4 regions of the Vibrio sp. 811 genome follow, and region 3 is predicted to be linked to each of the others. Evidence: predicted binding sites of a transcription regulator. Region 3 holds the regulator's gene; each other region holds the start of a gene.
What was found. Region 3 encodes CRP, which controls carbon source genes, mostly activating them, when cyclic AMP is high. Its sites were predicted from a motif close to TGTGANNNNNNTCACA; they were not measured.

Region 1: rppH (RNA pyrophosphohydrolase) is a predicted target of CRP. The motif match lies at 2,735-2,750, and genes of this name have one in related genera.
Region 2: cdd (cytidine deaminase) is a predicted target of CRP. The motif match lies at 2,777-2,792, and genes of this name have one in related genera.
Region 4: R7Q46_RS03605 (glycogen/starch/alpha-glucan phosphorylase) is a predicted target of CRP. The motif match lies at 2,881-2,896, and genes of this name have one in related genera.

What each region holds. Positions count from the first base shown of each region.
Region 1 covers NZ_JAWOUB010000004.1:43,994-48,731, reverse strand. Annotated here, with positions in the region: gene R7Q46_RS08755 (NADP(H)-dependent aldo-keto reductase) at 88-1,122, opposite strand; gene R7Q46_RS08750 (DUF6482 family protein) at 1,277-1,588, shown strand; gene mutH (DNA mismatch repair endonuclease MutH) at 1,604-2,284, opposite strand; gene rppH (RNA pyrophosphohydrolase) at 2,904-3,425, shown strand; gene ptsP (phosphoenolpyruvate--protein phosphotransferase) at 3,428-4,738, shown strand, end outside.
Region 2 covers NZ_JAWOUB010000002.1:316,293-321,030, reverse strand. Annotated here, with positions in the region: gene R7Q46_RS05285 (thiopurine S-methyltransferase) at 1-393, shown strand, start outside; gene purT (formate-dependent phosphoribosylglycinamide formyltransferase) at 466-1,641, opposite strand; gene cdd (cytidine deaminase) at 1,785-2,672, opposite strand; gene R7Q46_RS05270 (LrgB family protein) at 3,104-3,781, opposite strand; gene R7Q46_RS05265 (CidA/LrgA family protein) at 3,783-4,157, opposite strand; gene sbcB (exodeoxyribonuclease I) at 4,213-4,738, opposite strand, start outside.
Region 3 covers NZ_JAWOUB010000031.1:6,654-11,391, reverse strand. Annotated here, with positions in the region: gene R7Q46_RS23540 (YheU family protein) at 1-45, shown strand, start outside; gene R7Q46_RS23535 (phosphoribulokinase) at 171-1,040, shown strand; gene crp (cAMP-activated global transcriptional regulator CRP) at 1,281-1,913, shown strand; gene R7Q46_RS23525 (DUF1338 domain-containing protein) at 2,050-2,841, opposite strand; gene astD (succinylglutamate-semialdehyde dehydrogenase) at 3,090-4,547, opposite strand; gene astA (arginine N-succinyltransferase) at 4,576-4,738, opposite strand, start outside.
Region 4 covers NZ_JAWOUB010000001.1:821,814-826,551, reverse strand. Annotated here, with positions in the region: gene malT (HTH-type transcriptional regulator MalT) at 1-2,425, opposite strand, end outside; gene R7Q46_RS03605 (glycogen/starch/alpha-glucan phosphorylase) at 3,160-4,738, shown strand, end outside.

The DNA of each region.
Region 1 (4,738 bases), on a different contig from region 3:
CACGCTTAACTTTTTATATGAAGTATGACTTCATTGGATAAACAGCTGATCTTGAAGATCAGCTGTTTTCGTTTGAAGGTGGTACTGTTAAGGGCAAGGATTCGAGTAAGTTGTACCTATTGCTTGAATTTCAGTAAGTAGTTCGTCGCTAAGTTGCAAATCAATACTGTCGATATTGGCTTTTAATTGGTCTAGGTTTGTTGCTCCTATAATGTTAGAAGCAACAAATGGACGCTGATTGACAAACGCGAGCGCCATTTGTGCAGGGGTTAGACCATGCTCTTGAGCTAAATTGACGTAAGCTTCGGTCGCTTTAACACCTTGTGGAGTGAAGTAGCGCGCAAAACGCTCCCACTTAGTGCATCGAGCGCCTTCAGGTTTTGCCCCGTTTAGGTATTTACCACTCAGGCAGCCAAATGCCAAAGGAGAGTAGGCAAGTAACTGAACGCCTTCGTAATGGCTGATTTCAGACAAGCCAACTTCGAAGCTGCGGTTCAATAAGTTATATGGGTTTTGAATGGAGACAATTCTTGGCAAATCGTGTTTTTCTGCCAAACGCAGTAGCGACATCACCCCCCACGGCGTCTCGTTGGATACGCCGATATAGCGCACTTTACCTGCATTCACTAATTCAGTAAGCGCTTCCAACGTTTCAATTAACGTGACTTCTTCTTGTTTGTCAGGGTATGGGTAGTTGAGTTGACCAAAGCAGTTGGTTTGACGCTGCGGCCAATGTAGTTGGTACAAATCGACATAATCGGTTTGTAGACGATTAAGGCTGTCATCAATTGCTGTATGGATGTGGCGACGATTAAGGCTCATGTTGTCTCTAATGTGAGGAACATTGCGAGGGCCTGCCACTTTTGTTGCCAGTACTACTTTTTCTCTTTTGCCGCTTTTTGCCAACCAATTACCGATGTATTGCTCGGTGAGCCCTTGTGTTTCCGAGTTTGGCGGTACAGGGTACATCTCTGCGGTATCGATGAAGTTCACACCATGATCGAGGGCAAAGTCGAGCTGTTCAAAGGCGTCCTTTTCTGTGTTTTGCTCGCCAAACGTCATAGTGCCGAGGCAGATTTTACTGAGCTCAAGTGATGAGTGCGGTAGTTTTGTGTATTGCATATCACGTCCTTGAAGAGTTACCGACTAAATAAGTGACTCCAATATAGGGGATTTTTAGCCGCAATCGCAAATGATTTACGTATAAAGGAAGAGCAAACTCGAAAGCTACAGTTAGCCTAACTACACTTAAATGATCGTGTGAAGGAGGTATGTTATGCAGAAGCATCAATTGGACATGTGGCTACATGGTCCACATAAAGATACTTATAAAACTCCCAAAGTATTTGTGATTGGGTGTTCTGATGTCTCTGACTATCTTTTAGCTGTGGAGTACAAGCATCAACTTGAGCCGATTAAAGACGGTGAAGACCCGATACATTTTGGCTCTCTAGACTTAGTAAAAGAAGAACTATTGAGGCTAGGGGTCGATAAAGCGTATTTAAGGCTGCGCAATGCGTATGACGAATGTGGCACTGAAGAGGCAGCCTCGTACTGCGATATTGAGTTATCGCTCGTGACGCACTAAATAGCTGATATGGTTTTATTCTGGTTGAGTGTTAATGTAGTGCTTGAGTAAGATCTGTTCAGTAAACTGTGTTCTAAGGTAAAAGCCTCGGGGCAGAGTTTTCATCGGCTTACCATTTGAGTTGTATGCTTCGGTGAGCGCTTTTGCATTTGCGGCTTTAGGGCGAAGATGCAGCGCTTCTCCGTGTCTGGCGGAAATTTGATCAAATCTTCCCAAGACGATCATCTCCATTAACTCTTCCCAGTCATTTCGCAAAATCCGCTCTTCTTCTTCATCTGGTGACCAAATGAGTGGACTGCCCACACGTCTTTCAGGGAGTGGGATTTCTCGTTCTCCTTCTACGGGTACCCAAAGGACACGAGATAGCTTGTTTCGAACATGACTTGTTTCCCATGTAAGACCATGAACGCCAGTGAGGGGCGCCACAGAAACAAAGGTTGTTTCTAAAGGTTTGCCAGAGTAACTGATCGGAATACTTTTCAACTCGATCCCTAGTTTTGCGAAATCTTGTTGAGGTTTACTGCCAGCTGGAGCGCCCAAGTGCCATTCGAGTAATTGACCCACCCAACCTTTATCACGTTTTAAGTTTTCAGGAACAATCATATTCGCCTCGGCGGCCAACTCAGTAAAACTGAGTCCTGCCATATCATGCGCTCGTTCCAATAGCTCTGCTTCTGTTTGTGGTTCTGGTTTCATAGTTACAAGGTGGTATTACAAAAAATATAGTTTATCAAACTCCGACCAAATCTACTGTTTAAGATTTCACCGAGGCGGTGTAAGAACGATCAATTCATAACTTATCCACAGGTGGAGGAGGTATTGATAAGATCCTGACGAGGTCTGTATGAATAAACAGGGGTTAAAATGCATTTTTGGGGTTGATTTTGTTGTAATCATCTAAACGAATAGCAGGTGAGTGTGGATAAATAGCCTGTTGGTGGATCTTTGACCGATCTGAGTTTGGTGAAAAGATCATCAAGAAACTGAAGATCGAATTATCGTTATTTTTAAAAATAAATGCTTTTTTATCAATATTTTATGTTTGTTTTTTTGTTTCTTCATTTGTTTTGCTTTTGATGGGATTGAACTGAATTACTCATTTGAATTGAATTCTTCACAAAGTTATTCACAGAAAAGGTGAATAAATGTGGGCAATGTCTCACTCTTGTGTTGATAAGGTATGGTTTGATTAAAAGATATCCAAAAATGCTGAAAAGGTAATAAATCTTGCTCATATCACATCAGTAAGTTTGCTAGTAATGGGGATATGTGGAAAAATCACGGTAATAAAAAATTTATTCATAGAGGTTAGCCAGTGATAGATGGCGATGGTTACCGACTTAATGTTGGTATTGTGATATGTAATAACCATGGTCAGGTCTTCTGGGCTAAACGATACGGGCAACACTCATGGCAATTTCCACAAGGTGGGATTGACGAAGGTGAAACCCCTGAACAAGCCATGTTCAGGGAGTTATACGAAGAAGTCGGTTTAACGAAAAAAGACGTTAAGATCATTGCAACAAGTCGTCATTGGTTAAGATATAAGCTACCAAAGCGATTGGTGCGTTGGGACTCCAAGCCTGTTTGTATCGGCCAAAAACAGAAATGGTTTCTGCTGAGATTAGAATGCGATGAGTCTCGCATTAATATGCAACGCGGAAAATCCCCTGAATTTGATGGTTGGCGCTGGGTAAGTTACTGGTATCCAGTTAGGCAAGTTGTTTCTTTCAAGCGAGATGTTTATCGACGAGCGATGAAAGAATTTGCATCCTTAGCCATGCCTTTTCGAGAGAGAAAAGCGAAAGGGAAAAGAAAAAAGCAACGTAGAGGATAATCATGCTCAGTCAGCTAAGGGAAATAGTTGAGAAAGTCTCCAGGGTCGATGATGTGCATCTGGCACTCGATATATTGGTGAAAGAGACTTGTGCTGCCCTTAGTACTGAGTGCTGTACTATCTATCTTGCTAATGAAGAAATGCAGCGCCTTGAGTTAATGGCAACTCAAGGCCTTATTTTTGAAGGTGATAGTATTCATATCAACTTCAATGAAGGCTTGGTTGGGTTGGTAAAACGAAGCGCTGAACCCCTTAACCTTGCCGAAGCCTCAAAACACCCCGAGTTCAAATTCTTTCCTCAACTCGGCGAACAGATTTACCACTCTTTTTTAGCTACTCCAATCATTCATCGTAAACAAGTTTTAGGTGTGTTGGTGATCCAACAAAAAACGCCGCGCTTGTTTAGTGAAATGGAAGAATCGTTTCTTGTTACCTTATCCGCTCAGTTAGCGGTGCTCATTGCACATGCGCAGAATCTTGGGCATTGGCAGTTAGCATCTAAACCCACGGTATTAAAAGGTTTGCCTGCGTCTACTGGTGTCGCGATTGGAGAGTTTTGGTTCGACAATACCCAGCCGAGTTTATCGGATGTTTTCCCTTCGTCCACGTTAGATAAGGAACGCGAGCACGAGACACTACTGGTGGCCATAGAGCGAGCGTTAAATGACTTTCGCCGTATGCGGAAAAAGCTGGACAGTGAAATCAACAAAGATGCGCTTGCGATCTTCGATCTGTTTACTCACTTACTGAATGATCCGATGCTTCGCGGTGATTTGAAGAAGCAGATTGAAAAAGGAGATAGGGCAGACTGGGCGTTACGCCAAGTTGTAGAGTCATACTCGAATCGATTTGCCAGAATGTCGGATGTATACATGCGTGAAAGAGCGCAAGATATCCGAGAGTTAGGGCAAAGGCTGCTCTATTTTCTACACAACAGCGAGCAAGAAAATTCTGCAATTGATCGTCCCATTATTTTGGTGGCGAACGAACTCACTGCCACCTTGCTCGCTTCTGTACCTAAAGAGTTTTTGTTAGCCGTCGTATCATTAGAGGGAGGCGCAAACTCTCACGCTGCCATTTTATCTCGAGCTCTTGGGGTCCCTGCAGTCATGGGCGCCAACATTAATCCGGATGTGGTGAATGGCAAACTCGGGATAGTCGACGGCTATACGGGTGAGATCTTCTTAGAGCCAAACCGCCAGTTGTTGCGAGAGTATCGCAGCTTAGTAAGCGAAGAGTCTGAACTGTTTGCCATGGTAAACAAGGACCTCGCACTCCCTGCGGTTACGCAAGATAATCACCATATCGAAATT
Region 2 (4,738 bases), on a different contig from region 3:
ACGCCTCTTAATGGCATGCACGAGCTTTATCAATTTGATGAGCTCTCTATTTATACTGGGGACTTTTTCACTGCACCAGTATCTCAAGCCGATATCATTTATGATCGCGCCGCGTTGGTTGCTTTACCGCAAGATATGCGAGAGGAGTATGTAGAGCGTCTCAAGCAACTGCTGAACCCAGGCGGTCGTATTTTGCTTGTCACACTCAACTATCCTCAAGAAGAGATGGCGGGGCCTCCATTTAGCGTGCCGGTCGAAGAGATAGAGCAGTTATTTTCAGGTTACAAAGTTACTTGTTTGAACGTAGATGAAGCTGACGAGAATCATCCTAAAATTGCGAAAAAAGGCTTAAGTCGCTTCTCTGAAGAAGTGTACTTAATCGAGAGTGAATAGGCTCTCTTCGGTTTGGAACACGAAATAGCGCAGCAATTTGAGCTGCGCTATTTTTGTATGAGTGGTTCGTATTTAATAAATGATATTCACTTTTGAAGCACTTTCAACAGCATCTTGAACGGCTTCTTCGGTGGTTTTTCGTCGCGTAAGGACAACACCTAAACGGCGGCGACCATCGATTTCTGGCTTACCGAATAGACGAACTTGTGTTTGAGGTTGAGCTAAAGCTTTGCTTAGGTTTTCAAAGCGAATGTTTGTGGAAGTCCCTTGTCCAAGAATAACAGCAGACGCAGATGGGCCATATTGCACAATATTATTAATTGGCATTCCGGTAAACGCGCGCACGTGGAGAGCAAACTCAGACATTTCCTGCGAAATCATTGTAACCATACCCGTATCGTGAGGGCGAGGAGAGACCTCATTGAAAATGACTTTATCGCCTTTAACAAACAGCTCTACACCAAAGATGCCGTAGCCACCGAGCGCGTTTACCACTTTCTCAGCCGTGTATTCAGCTGCTTTTACTGCGTTTTCTGACATAGTTTGCGGTTGCCATGATTCGCGGTAGTCGCCATCTTCCTGACGATGACCAATTGGAGCACAGAAATGCACACCGTCAACGGCTCTGATGGTCAATAAAGTGATTTCGTAATCGAAGTCGATAAAACCTTCCACGATAACGCGACCTGCACCCGTACGCCCGCCTTCCTGAGCGTAATCCCATGCTTTTGTAACGTCGTCTTCGGTCTTGATAACACTTTGCCCTTTACCTGAAGAGCTCATCACAGGCTTCACCACGCACGGAATACCCACATGCTCAACCGCGGCTTTGAAGTCTTCAAAGTTATCTGCAAAACGATAAGGTGAAGTCGTCAATTCCAGTTCTTCTGCTGCCAAACGTCGGATACCTTCACGATTCATTGTTAGCCTGGTTGCCTTAGCGGTTGGAACAACATTCAGTCCTTTTTCTTCAAGCTCTACCAGTTTGCCGGTTGCGATGGCTTCAATTTCTGGTACGACGTAAGTAGGTTGTTCCTTCGTAATAACTTCTTCTAAGGCGTTCCCATCTAACATGTCGATAACATAACTACGGTGAGCGACTTGCATCGCTGGAGCATTGGCATAGCGATCACAAGCAATCACTTCTAAACCAAGTCTCTGGCATTCAATGGCGACTTCTTTACCGAGTTCGCCAGAGCCTAAAAGTAATACACGGGTAGCATTTGCGCTAGTTGCAGTGCCAAACATAGTGTTCCCTTACAAAATAGAGTGATGAGACAGAAATTGCAGGAGATCATACTGAAGTTTTATGACAAAGCAAACGTTTGCTTTTGGTTTTTAGGTAATAAAAAAGCTCTACATGTTGTAGAGCTTTTTGTTGAATTTGTCGTTTATACGTTGACAAAACTAAGCGGAATATCTGGATTCAACGCTTCCAACGTTGATTGCGTATCGGCTAAGTGACTGATCTTACCTTCAGAGTTTTCTACCAATGCAGCGGCTTTGATGCTGTCAAAGGTTTCACCCGCAAGTAAAACTTGGATTAGCGCAACTTGTAGCGGTGGCAAGCTAGGATTAAACGCTGCATTTTCTGCATAAGCGCCTTGGAATACACGGCCGCTAGTCATCTCTAATGCTAAACCACTCAAGTTGTTGGTGTATGGAGAGTGGCTCATGTTCATCGCTTCAACTGCACTTTGGATGAGTGCGTCTTCATCATCACATGAGAATTGGTGTTTAACTTCTGCCATTAAGCCGGACTCGATACCGAGATCGTTTGGTCCAAAGGCTTCAGGCAGGTATTCATGAAGTGACTTTTCTTCACGTTCTGGGAGCTGGATTTTAAGCTCGTTTGCGGTAGATAACTCATTCATGAACTGGCGGCAGTGACCACATGGGCTGAAGTTGATAGTGATATCCTTAACACCACGTTCGCCTTTCATCCAAGCATGGCTAATCGCAGACTGCTCTGCGTGAACCGTTTGACCCAACTGTACACCAAAGAATTCCATGTTGGCACCGAAGTAAAGGCGACCTGAAAGACCACGAACGATAGCGCCGACATAAAAGCCAGAAAGGGGAGCATAGGAGTACGCTGCGGCAAAAGGAAGTAGCGCAACACGAAGCTCTTTGTCTGATAGACCGGTAGCTGAAAGCAACTGCTCAAATTGTTGAACTGAAAGCGTAGCATCAAAATCATCAGCTTGGATGATAGGAGCAAGTTGTTTGGAAAGTGCTTCTGGAGCGCCTGCTAGCGCCTGTTCAATGCGACTTTTCATGTTGAATCCTTGTTATTGCATGGACAGTTATTCTATGTGAAAGATAGAAATGTTCCGTGCGTTAGATCACGATAAATAATGCAATTGATAATTCTGTTACATAATTAGAGTGAGCTCACACATGTATTCGATTGCACAGGTGTGAAGCGTTATCTCCGTCTCACAATTAACCATATCAGTATATATTCATATGACCAAGGAGCAGGAGTATGTTACCAACGCGACTTTTACCGCTATGCTACTTTATACTTACGTAATCTAGAGCGAGTGGTAGCAGCTAGAATGCTAATGCTATGAATGTATATCTCAGTCAAGTCCCTTCACGATATTACTGGGTGAGTTTGATAGATAAGATAGGGTTTTGAAAAGGGATAAGTAAGAAACGGAAAGGCTACGGCCTGCCGGAAGGAGGGCAGACCGAGAGCGCTTAACTATTGATATAGCCAGACCGCCAAAGCAAAAAAACTTGGAGCCAAAATAGAAGTTATGATCCCACATAAAACCAATGCGAGTGATGAGAACGCGGCATCTATGGGCTGTTTCTCTGCACAAGTAGCGGTGCCTAAGGCATGAGAGACTGTACCCATTGTCAGACCACGTGCAATCGGGTGTTTAATTCCAATCAAATTGTAAATTGGGTATGCCAAAATTGCGCCCAATAAACCGACAATCAGAACCAAGAGCGCTGCAACGGCGGCTTCACCACCAAGGTGACTCGATATTTCCATCGCTATTGGTGTCGTGACGGATTTACCCACTAGACTCGCGATTAAACTGATATCCGCTTTGAAAGCGACTGCGATCAAGGTGGTTGTCATCATCGACATCACACTGCCTACTGTGCAAGCGAAAGTGATGATTCGCCAGTTTGCTTTAATTTGCGGTAGTTGTTCATATAGTGGATAAGCCAGAGCAACTACAGCAGGTTGAAGCAAAAAGCTAATTCCTTCGTTATCCGCATAATACTTTTCAAATGGCACATTTAAGTAAGTAAGCAAAGGAATGAGCACTGCGATACTGATCAGCAAAGGGTTTGCTAGAGGATTGTTCACTTTGATTGCGATTTGGCGAGCGATAAGAAAAACCGCAATGGTAACAACTAACCACATATCAGTGTTTCTCCTGTAGCAAGTAATCCAGCAGCCAAGCGAGGCTGACCAATACAATGAGTGAACCGCCAACCGCGCTAGCGATGATAGGGAGCGCATTGGCGAGTAGTAAATCGAAATGCTGCATTAATCCGACGCTGATAGGAACGAACAATAAGATCATATAGCGTATAAATAGCGTGGCGCCCGGTTTGACCCAGTCGACTTTTACAAGCCCAAGAGTCATGGAGAAAAACAGTACGAGCATACCGATGACACTTCCTGGAACGGAAACGCCAGTGAACTTTTGAATGGTAATTCCGATGCCAAGTGCTCCCATGATGAGGAAGATTGAAATGAGCAGTTGGATCAGTTGTAAGAATCGTTCTTTAATCATTTTGACAGTATATAAACAACAAGCACACCATAAGGTGCGCTTGTATTAGGAGGAGTTAGGAAGCTAAGCTCTCTACATAACGGTACACGGATTTTAATATCGCAATCTTCTTTTCGTCACTTTCATGTTCGTGAACTAAGTTTTCTAAATTCAGCATGTACTCTTCAATTTGGCTTTCAAACACTTCTCGACAGTGTAGTGCCCAGCGTCTTTGTTCTTGCTCGTCTAATGTGCCTGGGAAGTTACGCGCACGATAGCGGAACAATAGAGGTTTAATGCGCTTGTCATCAAATTCAATGTCTAATGCAGCAAGATTATTCGGATCGGTTTCGCGAATGATATCCATAGCTGCGCGATCGGCTGGAGAAAAGAACCCGTCGTAAAGTTGTGTATCGACGTCATCACTTTTATCGAATTTGCGCTCGACTGAAAAGAGGCTAATCAGCTTTTCTCTAATTTCAGGATGTTGGCGCAACAAAGCGAGATTGGCGAGACATTGTTGGCGATCAATGCCAATAGACTCTGCATTTTCAGCCGTTAACGTTTTTGCAGGGGCGAGAATAGGGCATTTGTTCAAATGA
Region 3 (4,738 bases):
GAGCTACACGAAACCGTCGATATTCAACATAAAACAAAATTTTAGACCCTTCACATTTTACCGTATCCCACTCGATGACAAGGTATTGTTACGTGCTATAGTGGGATATCGACCGTGCAGTAGTAACTCTACTGCACATTACAGGTAAGTAATTTTCGACAAGGTTTGTCATGTCAGCTAAACACCCAATTATTGCGGTTACTGGTTCGTCCGGTGCCGGCACGACCACTACATCTGAAGCCTTCCGTAAAATGTTCAATATGATGAACGTTAAACCCGCATGGGTTGAAGGCGATAGCTTCCATCGCTTTACTCGCCCAGAAATGGACATCGAAATTCGCAAAGCCCGCGAGCAAGGTCGACACATTAGCTACTTTGGCCCACAAGCTAATGACTTCCCGGGATTAGAAGAGTTTTTCCGTAAGTTCGGGCATGATGGTACTGGCAGCGTGCGCCGTTATCTGCACACGTTTGACGAAGCGGTTCCCTACAATCAAATGCCAGGCACGTTTACACCGTGGCAAGACTTACCCGAAAACAGCGACGTGCTGTTTTATGAAGGGTTACATGGTGGCGTGGTCGATGGCGATGTTAATGTTGCTCAACATGTGGATTTCTTAATTGGCATGGTGCCGATTGTGAACTTAGAGTGGATCCAAAAATTCGTACGTGACACTCGCGATCGCGGCCATTCGCGTGAAGCGGTAATGGACTCAATCGTGCGATCCATGGACGATTACCTCAACTATATCACTCCGCAGTTTTCTCGTACTCACATCAACTTCCAGCGCGTACCGACCGTTGATACTTCCAACCCACTTAATGCAAAAGGCATCCCTAGTTTGGATGAGAGTTTTGTGGTGATTCGCCTACGCGGTATCAAGAATGTCGACTTCCCATATCTGCTGGCCATGATTGATGGCTCATTCATGTCACGCCACAACACGATTGTCGTGCCCGGCGGTAAGATGAGCTTTGCAATGGAGCTCATAGTTCGGCCTATCCTACAACAGCTCATCGAAACAGGGAAAATTGGCTAAAAACCTGCCTGCGAAGATGTTTACTTTTCATACCGTGATCATGTGCACAGTTTTGCTTACAAAATCTCAATCATGGCACGATTAAAATCAAGAAATCGTTTTCGAAAAAGGATACTATTTCTTACCGAAACACAAGAGAGCTTGCAGCATATAAAAAGTGCTCTTATTCTAGTAGGCCTAATTCAGGCTTAGCTAAAATATGGATAGCGCAAGCGTACCCTGCAGAGGAAGTGAGATATTATGGTTCTAGGTAAACCTCAAACCGACCCAACATTAGAGTGGTTTCTTTCACACTGTCATATTCATAAGTACCCTTCAAAGAGCACGCTAATTCACGCGGGCGAAAAGGCAGAAACTTTGTACTACATCGTTAAAGGTTCTGTTGCGGTTCTTATCAAAGACGAAGAAGGTAAGGAGATGATCCTTTCTTACCTAAACCAAGGAGACTTTATTGGTGAACTTGGTCTATTCGAGGAAGACCAAGAGCGCACAGCTTGGGTTCGTGCTAAATCTCCTTGTGAAGTTGCTGAAATTTCTTTCAAGAAGTTCCGTCAGCTTATCCAAGTAAACCCAGACATCCTAATGCGTCTTTCTGCGCAGATGGCTCGTCGTCTTCAAGTAACTAGCCAAAAAGTGGGTGACCTGGCGTTCCTAGACGTAACTGGTCGTATCGCTCAGACGCTTCTGAACCTTGCAAAACAACCAGACGCAATGACTCATCCAGACGGCATGCAAATCAAGATCACTCGTCAAGAAATCGGTCAAATTGTTGGCTGTTCTCGTGAGACAGTAGGTCGTATTTTGAAGATGCTAGAAGAGCAGAACCTAATCTCTGCTCACGGTAAAACCATCGTGGTTTACGGTACTCGTTAATCTCGAACTAGAGTGACACGAACAAAATTATAAAAGCCACCAATGGCAACATTGGTGGCTTTTTATTTACTCATGACCAAATGAGATAGGGTGCAGCGAACACTAATGAGTAAGCTTAACAGGTTAACCCTAAAACTTAGCCATTCGTGCTTTCAAAGATTTTGTCAGCTGAAGCGGCCACGAAACCTGGGTACAAATCACCATTTTCCATCGGATAGCGCTTAGCAAATTCATAAAACCCGCCAGGGATAATTTCAGTGCCTTCGCTAAAACGAACCGCTACTTTATCTGCCATGGTCGATGACTGCTCTAGCAACACCTCAGGAGTGCCCTTCACTTCACCACCATTTTCATTAATGGTAAACCCAGCGGTACGCAGATGATTGTTTACCTGCTTCACTTCTTCATATTCATTGAGCTGGTTAACGCTCACCGTGAAGTGGTTTGCTCCGTAACCATGCGCCGCAAGCCAAGATGCGTACTCACTTTCTTTAGCCAACGTTTGGTAATCAGCAAAGCTTAAATCCCACAAGCGTCCACCATGTAAGAATGCGCTATCGTTCAGCTTGTCAGCATCGACTTGTGCCACCAAATTTTTCACAATCTCTTGTAGCTCAGACGAGCACTCTTCAACTTTTAGCTCACTAATAAATACTTTAGGTTGCTTCGGATCTGGGTGCTCATAGTGCTTAGCAACCAGCTTTTTGCTTTCGAAAACGTAATCACCACACGCCTTGTAACCAATAGCTACAAATGGCTTAGCTAGAGTTTCAATACCAAGAGGCGCGATATTGAAGGTACGTAAAGCTATATGATCATTAATCAGAGGCTCATCTTCTTGAAGCAGCTGATGCACTTTAGCAGCCGAAGGGCAAAGACGTTGAATGTAATCTTGCCATAGCGATTCAAATAACACATCGGGCGTCATAACGACTCCTTGTTACGAGATGTAGAGTTTAAAGGTAAGCGGAAGTTGGCTGCTCGTTCACCACAAGAGTTGTCCAGAATAATGAACGAGCAACCATCAACCTGTGACGGTAAATGCCAGTCAGTCAACACGCTTTTCCGAGTCTTTGCTCACTTTTCGTGTTCTGCCAACGATCACTACAACCCATACCTAAATGATGCGCCGGCAGGGTGAGCCGCAATGCATAGTTGCGACTCTATAATAAAAACTTATAGCGCTACACCTGGACTCAATGTTGCAGGCAAGACAGTTTCTTGACCTTCCATTGATGCCATTGGGTACGCACAGTAATCTGCTGCGTAGTAAGCGCTTGGGCGCAAGTTACCCGACGCCCCCGGACCACCAAATGGCGCATCACCGCTTGCACCAGTGAGCTGGCGGTTACGGTTCACGATACCTGCACGAATGTGGTCAACGAAGTATTCCCATTCTTGGTCGTCGGTTGAGACCAAACCAGCAGATAAGCCAAAGCGCGTATCGTTTGCTAGCGCCACGGCTTTGTCTAACCCTTCGTAACGCACCACTTGCAGAAGTGGGCCGAAGTATTCTTCATCTGGTAACTCAGCAATGTTCGTTACATCAATGATGCCTGGAGAAACAAACGCCGCCTCTCCAGCTTTCGCTTCAATCAAGCTTTCACCGCCAAGAGACTGTAGATTAGCTTGTGCATCAAGAATAAACTTGGCTGCCGCGACCGAAATTTGCGGTCCCATAAATGGCGCAGGTTCTGCAAATGGTTGGTCTACGCGAATATTGCGTGTCGCTTCGACGAGCTTGGTGATAAGCGCATCGCCTTTTTCACCCAATGGTACATACAAACGACGAGCACACGTACAACGCTGCCCAGCACTGATAAACGCTGACTGGATGATGGTATAAACCGTGGCATCCAAATCACCATATTTATCAGAGATCACCATAGGGTTATTACCACCCATTTCTAGTGCGAGCATCTTGCCCGGTTGACCCGCAAATTGACGGTGTAATACATGCCCCGTATTCGCGCTACCCGTAAACAGTACGCCATCAATGCCTTTTGCGTCAGCTAGGGCGATACCAGTTTCTTTCGCGCCTTGAACAAGGTTAATCACGCCTTTCGGCAGACCGGCTTCTTCCCATAGCTTCATTGCCAATTCACCCGTCCATGGCGTTTGCTCAGACGGTTTGAAGACTACCGTGTTACCAGCCAGTAGCGCAGGCACAATGTGACCATTTGGTAGGTGGCCTGGGAAGTTGTAAGGACCAAACACCGCCATCACGCCCAATGGGCGGTGGCGCAATACGATTTGGTTGCCTGCTGATTCACGGCTCGCCTCACCAGTGCGGTCATGATAAGCGCGAATCGAAATGGCAATTTTACCTGCCATGGCTGCTGCTTCAGTGCGCGTTTCCCAAATCGGCTTACCGGTTTCTTTGGCAATCACTTCGGCGATTTTTTCGCTGTTCTCTTTTACTTTCTCCGCAAAAGCCAACACGATTGCCTCACGCTCTGAAAATGGACGCTTTTTCCAGTCAATAAACGCTTCACGCGCTGCAGATACCGCCTGGTTCACCTGCTCTGCCGTTGCACCTTTGCCTTGCCAGAACACTTCTTGGTTGTACGGCGACAGAGACGTAAATGCTTCACCCTGACCTTGTACCCATTCACCTGCAATCCAATGTGTCATTGTTTCTATCCTTAAATTCTGTCGTCTGTTACTGCGGAAGAAGGCGGACGAAATCCCCTTCTTCAACCGAAAGTGCATCCGCAACGTCTGGTGCAATCATCACGCTTTGTGTTTCTGCGTCATACGCCGCTTTAGTGACTGTCGCACGGAAGTTCTCGAAAGATGAATTACACATCAAGAAGTCTTGTGTG
Region 4 (4,738 bases), on a different contig from region 3:
GATTCGATGAAATGTCCTTCATTAACTGTTGAGCACGGTGACGCTCAAGATCGCCCAGTTCATGGCGGAGGCTCAACTTCTCCAGCAGACCGCCAATGGTTGCACCATCAATCAGGAAGTTTCCGACCATGCCAGTTTGGTTCGTCATTACTAATGCTTCTTTTAACAGTGCCTTGGCTTGCTCCTCATCTTTTTGGCGAGCAGAAAGGACCGCTTCAACCACTAAGTTGCGATTAGTATCTGTGATTAGGTTAGTGCGACGAGCTTCACCTTGGAGAAAATCTAACGCAGCACGAGCGTCGGTATATTGGCCTAAGTTAATGTGGGCACGAGCAATGTTACGCCATTGCAATTGAGAAAAGTGGTTGCATGCCGATTCAGGACGAACCGCAGTGTTGAGCCATTCTTGCATTGCATCGGTATTCCCGCGCGCTTGCCAAAATAGAATCAACGATAGTGAAGCGTTTGCAGTCCAATCTACGTGGTAAGTCGACTGTTTCATCAAGTGTTGGATGTGCTCAATGAATTTACCGGCTTTGTCTAATTCACCGCGTCCAATCGCAATACGCGCCAACATCGAATAGCTATGTAAGTGCTTGCTTGGTGAATGGTTTTCGAGAATTTGCAGACCTTTGTACGCGCATTCTTCCGCTTCATCAAGTCGGTTCCAGCACCAAAGTACTTGCGCGCGAATACGCAGCAAAAATTCATGAAGAGGAACATGCTGAAGCTGCTGATCTTCAATCAGACGGAATGCGGAATCTTGTAGTTCAAAGGCAGCTTGCACGTAACCTTGTGCAATTAAAATCTCGCTTTGCTGCAATATTGCCCATAACGCTTGGTGATATACCTGATACTGACGAGCTAGCTTTTCAGTTTGTTGCATCATCGGCAAAGCACGGTCTAGTTTACCTAGCACGTGGTTAACTTCACCAACAACCGAAGTCGCCACAATTCGGCTACGGTAAATAGTGTTATCAAGTTGGCTAAGCGCTAGCTCCGCTAATTCGAGAGCTTTTTCTGGTTGGTTACTGTTGATAGCCACTTGAGCAAGCAACGCGTTTGCTTGACCTTGATAATGAATATCTAACGCAATGTTACGCTTTTTGTGTTCCTCTTCCGCTTCTTCAAGCAGGTGGCCCACTTGGTTATAACGATGCTGACTTTGAGCCAACCATGCTCGGAGCATCGTAAGTTTTGGGTGGCTGAACAACAGATCATCGTCCAACTTGTTAATTGAGCTTTCCAGTGTGCTGAGTTCGCCTTGGTTAAACATCTTCCAGCCGAATTCGTTTAGGATCTCTACCACTAAGTCCTTATCATTCGATTTTTGTGCATGATGAATCGCTTGGTGTGGTGCTTTTTGTTGTAACCAAGCGATAGCAGCATTGCGGTGGAGATCTTTTTCTTGCTGAGGAATACGAGCTTGGCGCTCATGAGATAAAAACTCGCCAAATAAGTTATGGAACCGGAACCAGTTCTGTTCCCCTTCGAGCGGGTAAATGAATAAGCCGTAACGGTTAAGCGATTCAATCATTCCCAGTGCATCTTCGCGTTGGGTAAGGGCAAACACTAACTCATCATTGAAGTGGTCAAGCACGGATACTTGCATTAAAAAGTGACGAGTTTCGTGATCGAGTAAGTCAAACACTTCTTCGACCAAGTAATCCCACAAGTGCGCGTGATTGAACTGCGATACCGACTCTACAGTTTGTGCCAATGTGCGGTTTTGATGTTGGGCTTGTAATGCGATCAACTGCATCGCCGATGGCCAACCTTCAACATAAGTTCTTAGGCTGTTCGCCATGTCTTCATCGATACCATCGGCGATACGCTGGTTAAAGAAGCGAGTGGTTTCTTCGGTATCAAACGCCAACATCTCGTTGCCGATTTCGATCATTAAATCACGAACACGTAAGTTTGCAGTGCCCAGAGGCGGCGCTGCACGACTGGTTACCACAACGGTGAGGTTGTCTGGCATGTGCTTTAAGAAGAAACGCATGGATTCATGGATTTCATCATTCGTGATTAAATGGTAGTCATCAAGCACCACGTAGCACTCTTGATGAAAGTCAGCCATTTCAGCGAATACTTCGCTAAATAGGGAGCGTAAAGACGAGATCTGACGTTTTTCCGCCAGTTTTTGTGCGTTAGCGCAACTGAAGTTGGTGGCTTTGTTTAATGCTTGAAGCAGATAGTTTACAAAGCGAAAGCCGTCGTTATCGCTGTCATCAATGCTGTACCAACCGACGTTTGGCTTATCGGATAGCCACTGCGCTGCCATTGTTGTTTTTCCGTAACCTGCTGGGGATCGGAATAAAACCAATTTGTAGTAAGGCGCTTGCTGTAGTAAGTCCAACACTCGTGGGCGCACGATGGCATTGTGCAGGCGTCCTGGTCGAGTAAGCTTAGATGGAATCCACATTAGTAGTTATGTCCTTATTTATGTATACCCAAATGACTGCAACGTGATCATTCTAGTAAAGCCCCCTTGAAAGCCGTCTTACTGAATGATGTCATCAGCATCAAAAACACTGTTTGAATACCGGATAATGTCGCTACTATTGGGGCTTGCGTCCGTCTGAAAAACCATTCCATACGGTCACTTAGATATAAAAGCTAGCGAAAACTAGAAATAACTCACATCGCCTAATTCTAGTTTGTATAAAAAGCGTACAATCCTGTGAGCTGAGAGGGATGTTACGACATCAGAAATGTTCGTTACTTTGATCCACTTCCTAATTCTCAAGGGTTGATGGATTTACCATCAACTACGCCCTTTATTTGTGATTGTCGTCACTTAAATGTCGTTTGTTTCGTTAGCGTTAAGATCGCGTTGCACATAGATTACGAAAAGTTCTTCTACGCTGACCGAGTTAATGTGACCGATATTACAATTTTCACATCATCAGATGAGTGGACTATAAAAAGCGTCATGAACGGGTTTTAACCTTTCTCACATTCCATTGTGATCAAAATCACTAAGAACTGGTGCAAAGTTCACTTTGTTGAGATTTGGATCACTAACCTAGCAATGGTACCCCCTCTACGCCCTCAGCCCTCCTCCTTCAAAGGATGAGAATTAGGAGGATGTTTATTCACAGAGGTAAATGCACGATGTATGGCAGATGAATTACCAAAAGACGTGAGAATTTCGTAATGAAACCTACTCAACAAAAACAATTTGACAAGAAGTCGTTCCAAGAAAGCGTAAAGAAACACTTATCTGTAACTTACGCTCATACGATTGAAAACGCAGACAGCCGCGCATGGTACCTAGCAATGGGGCATGCTCTGGCTGAATTTACTACTCTAGATTTGCTTGCGACAGAAGAAGATCCACGCATTAAAAGTGCGAAGAGCGTTAACTACCTTTCGCTAGAATTCCTTATCGGTCGTTTGACGGGTAACAACCTAATCAGCATGGGTCTGTATGAACAAGTAACAGAAGCAATGGCTGAACTGGGTTACAACCTAACTGATCTGCTAGAAGAAGAGCGCGACCCATCATTGGGTAACGGTGGCCTTGGTCGTCTGGCTGCGTGTTTCATGGATTCATGTGCGGCACAAGAATTCCCAACTGTCGGCTATGGTTTACATTACGAATACGGTCTATTTAAACAGTCATTCAAAGATGGTCGCCAGCAAGAAGCACCTGACGCTTGGCGCGGTGTAGAAGGCTACCCTTGGGAAATTGCGCGTCCAGAACTTGCGCAAGAGATCGGTTTCTACGGTCACGTTGAAGTGATTAACGAGAACGGTAAAGAAGTTCGCAAATGGGTACCAGGCATGACAGTAAGAGCAATGCCTTGGGATCTTCCAATTGTGGGTTACGAATCAGACACGGTTTACCCGCTACGTCTTTGGGAATGTCAGGCGATTGCACCATTCTCACTAGCAAGCTTTAACAATGGTGATTACTTCGAAGCTCAGCACGCACTGATCGACGCAGGTAACATCACTAAAGTGCTTTACCCGAACGACAACCACGAGAAAGGTAAAACACTGCGTCTAATGCAGCAGTACTTCCACTCAGCAGCGTCTGTACGTGACATCCTACGTCGCCACGAAGCTGCGGGCTACTCGCTAGCGGATCTACCTAAGCAAGAGACTATCCAGCTTAACGATACACACCCAACGATTGCGATTCCTGAACTAATGCGCATCCTGATGGATGAAAAAGGTTTAGCTTGGGAAGCAGCTTGGGAAATCAGCTCTAAGACATTTGCGTACACCAACCACACGCTACTTCCAGAAGCACTAGAGACATGGCCAGAGTCGCTAATCCAGCACCTGCTACCACGTCATATGGAGATCATTTACGAGATCAACCACCGCTTCCTACAAGACGTACGTGCAATGTGGCCGGGTGATGTCGCGAAGCAACAGAAGCTTTCTATCATCGAAGAAGGTTTCCACCGCATGGTTCGCATGGCAAACCTATGTGTAATCGGCTCTTACGCAGTAAACGGTGTAGCAGCACTTCACTCTGAATTGGTTAAGAAAGACCTATTCCCAGAGTTCCACGAAATGTACCCGACACGTCTACACAACGTAACGAACGGTATTACGCCACGTCGCTGGTTGAAGTTCTGTAACCCAGGTCTGTCTCAGCTTATCACTGAGAAAGTCGGCCCAGAATGGCCAGCGAAACTAGAGCAACTTGAAGGTATTGCAAAGTACGCTACTGACGCGACATTCCAAAAAGAATTCATGGCAGTGAAGAAAGAGAACAAAG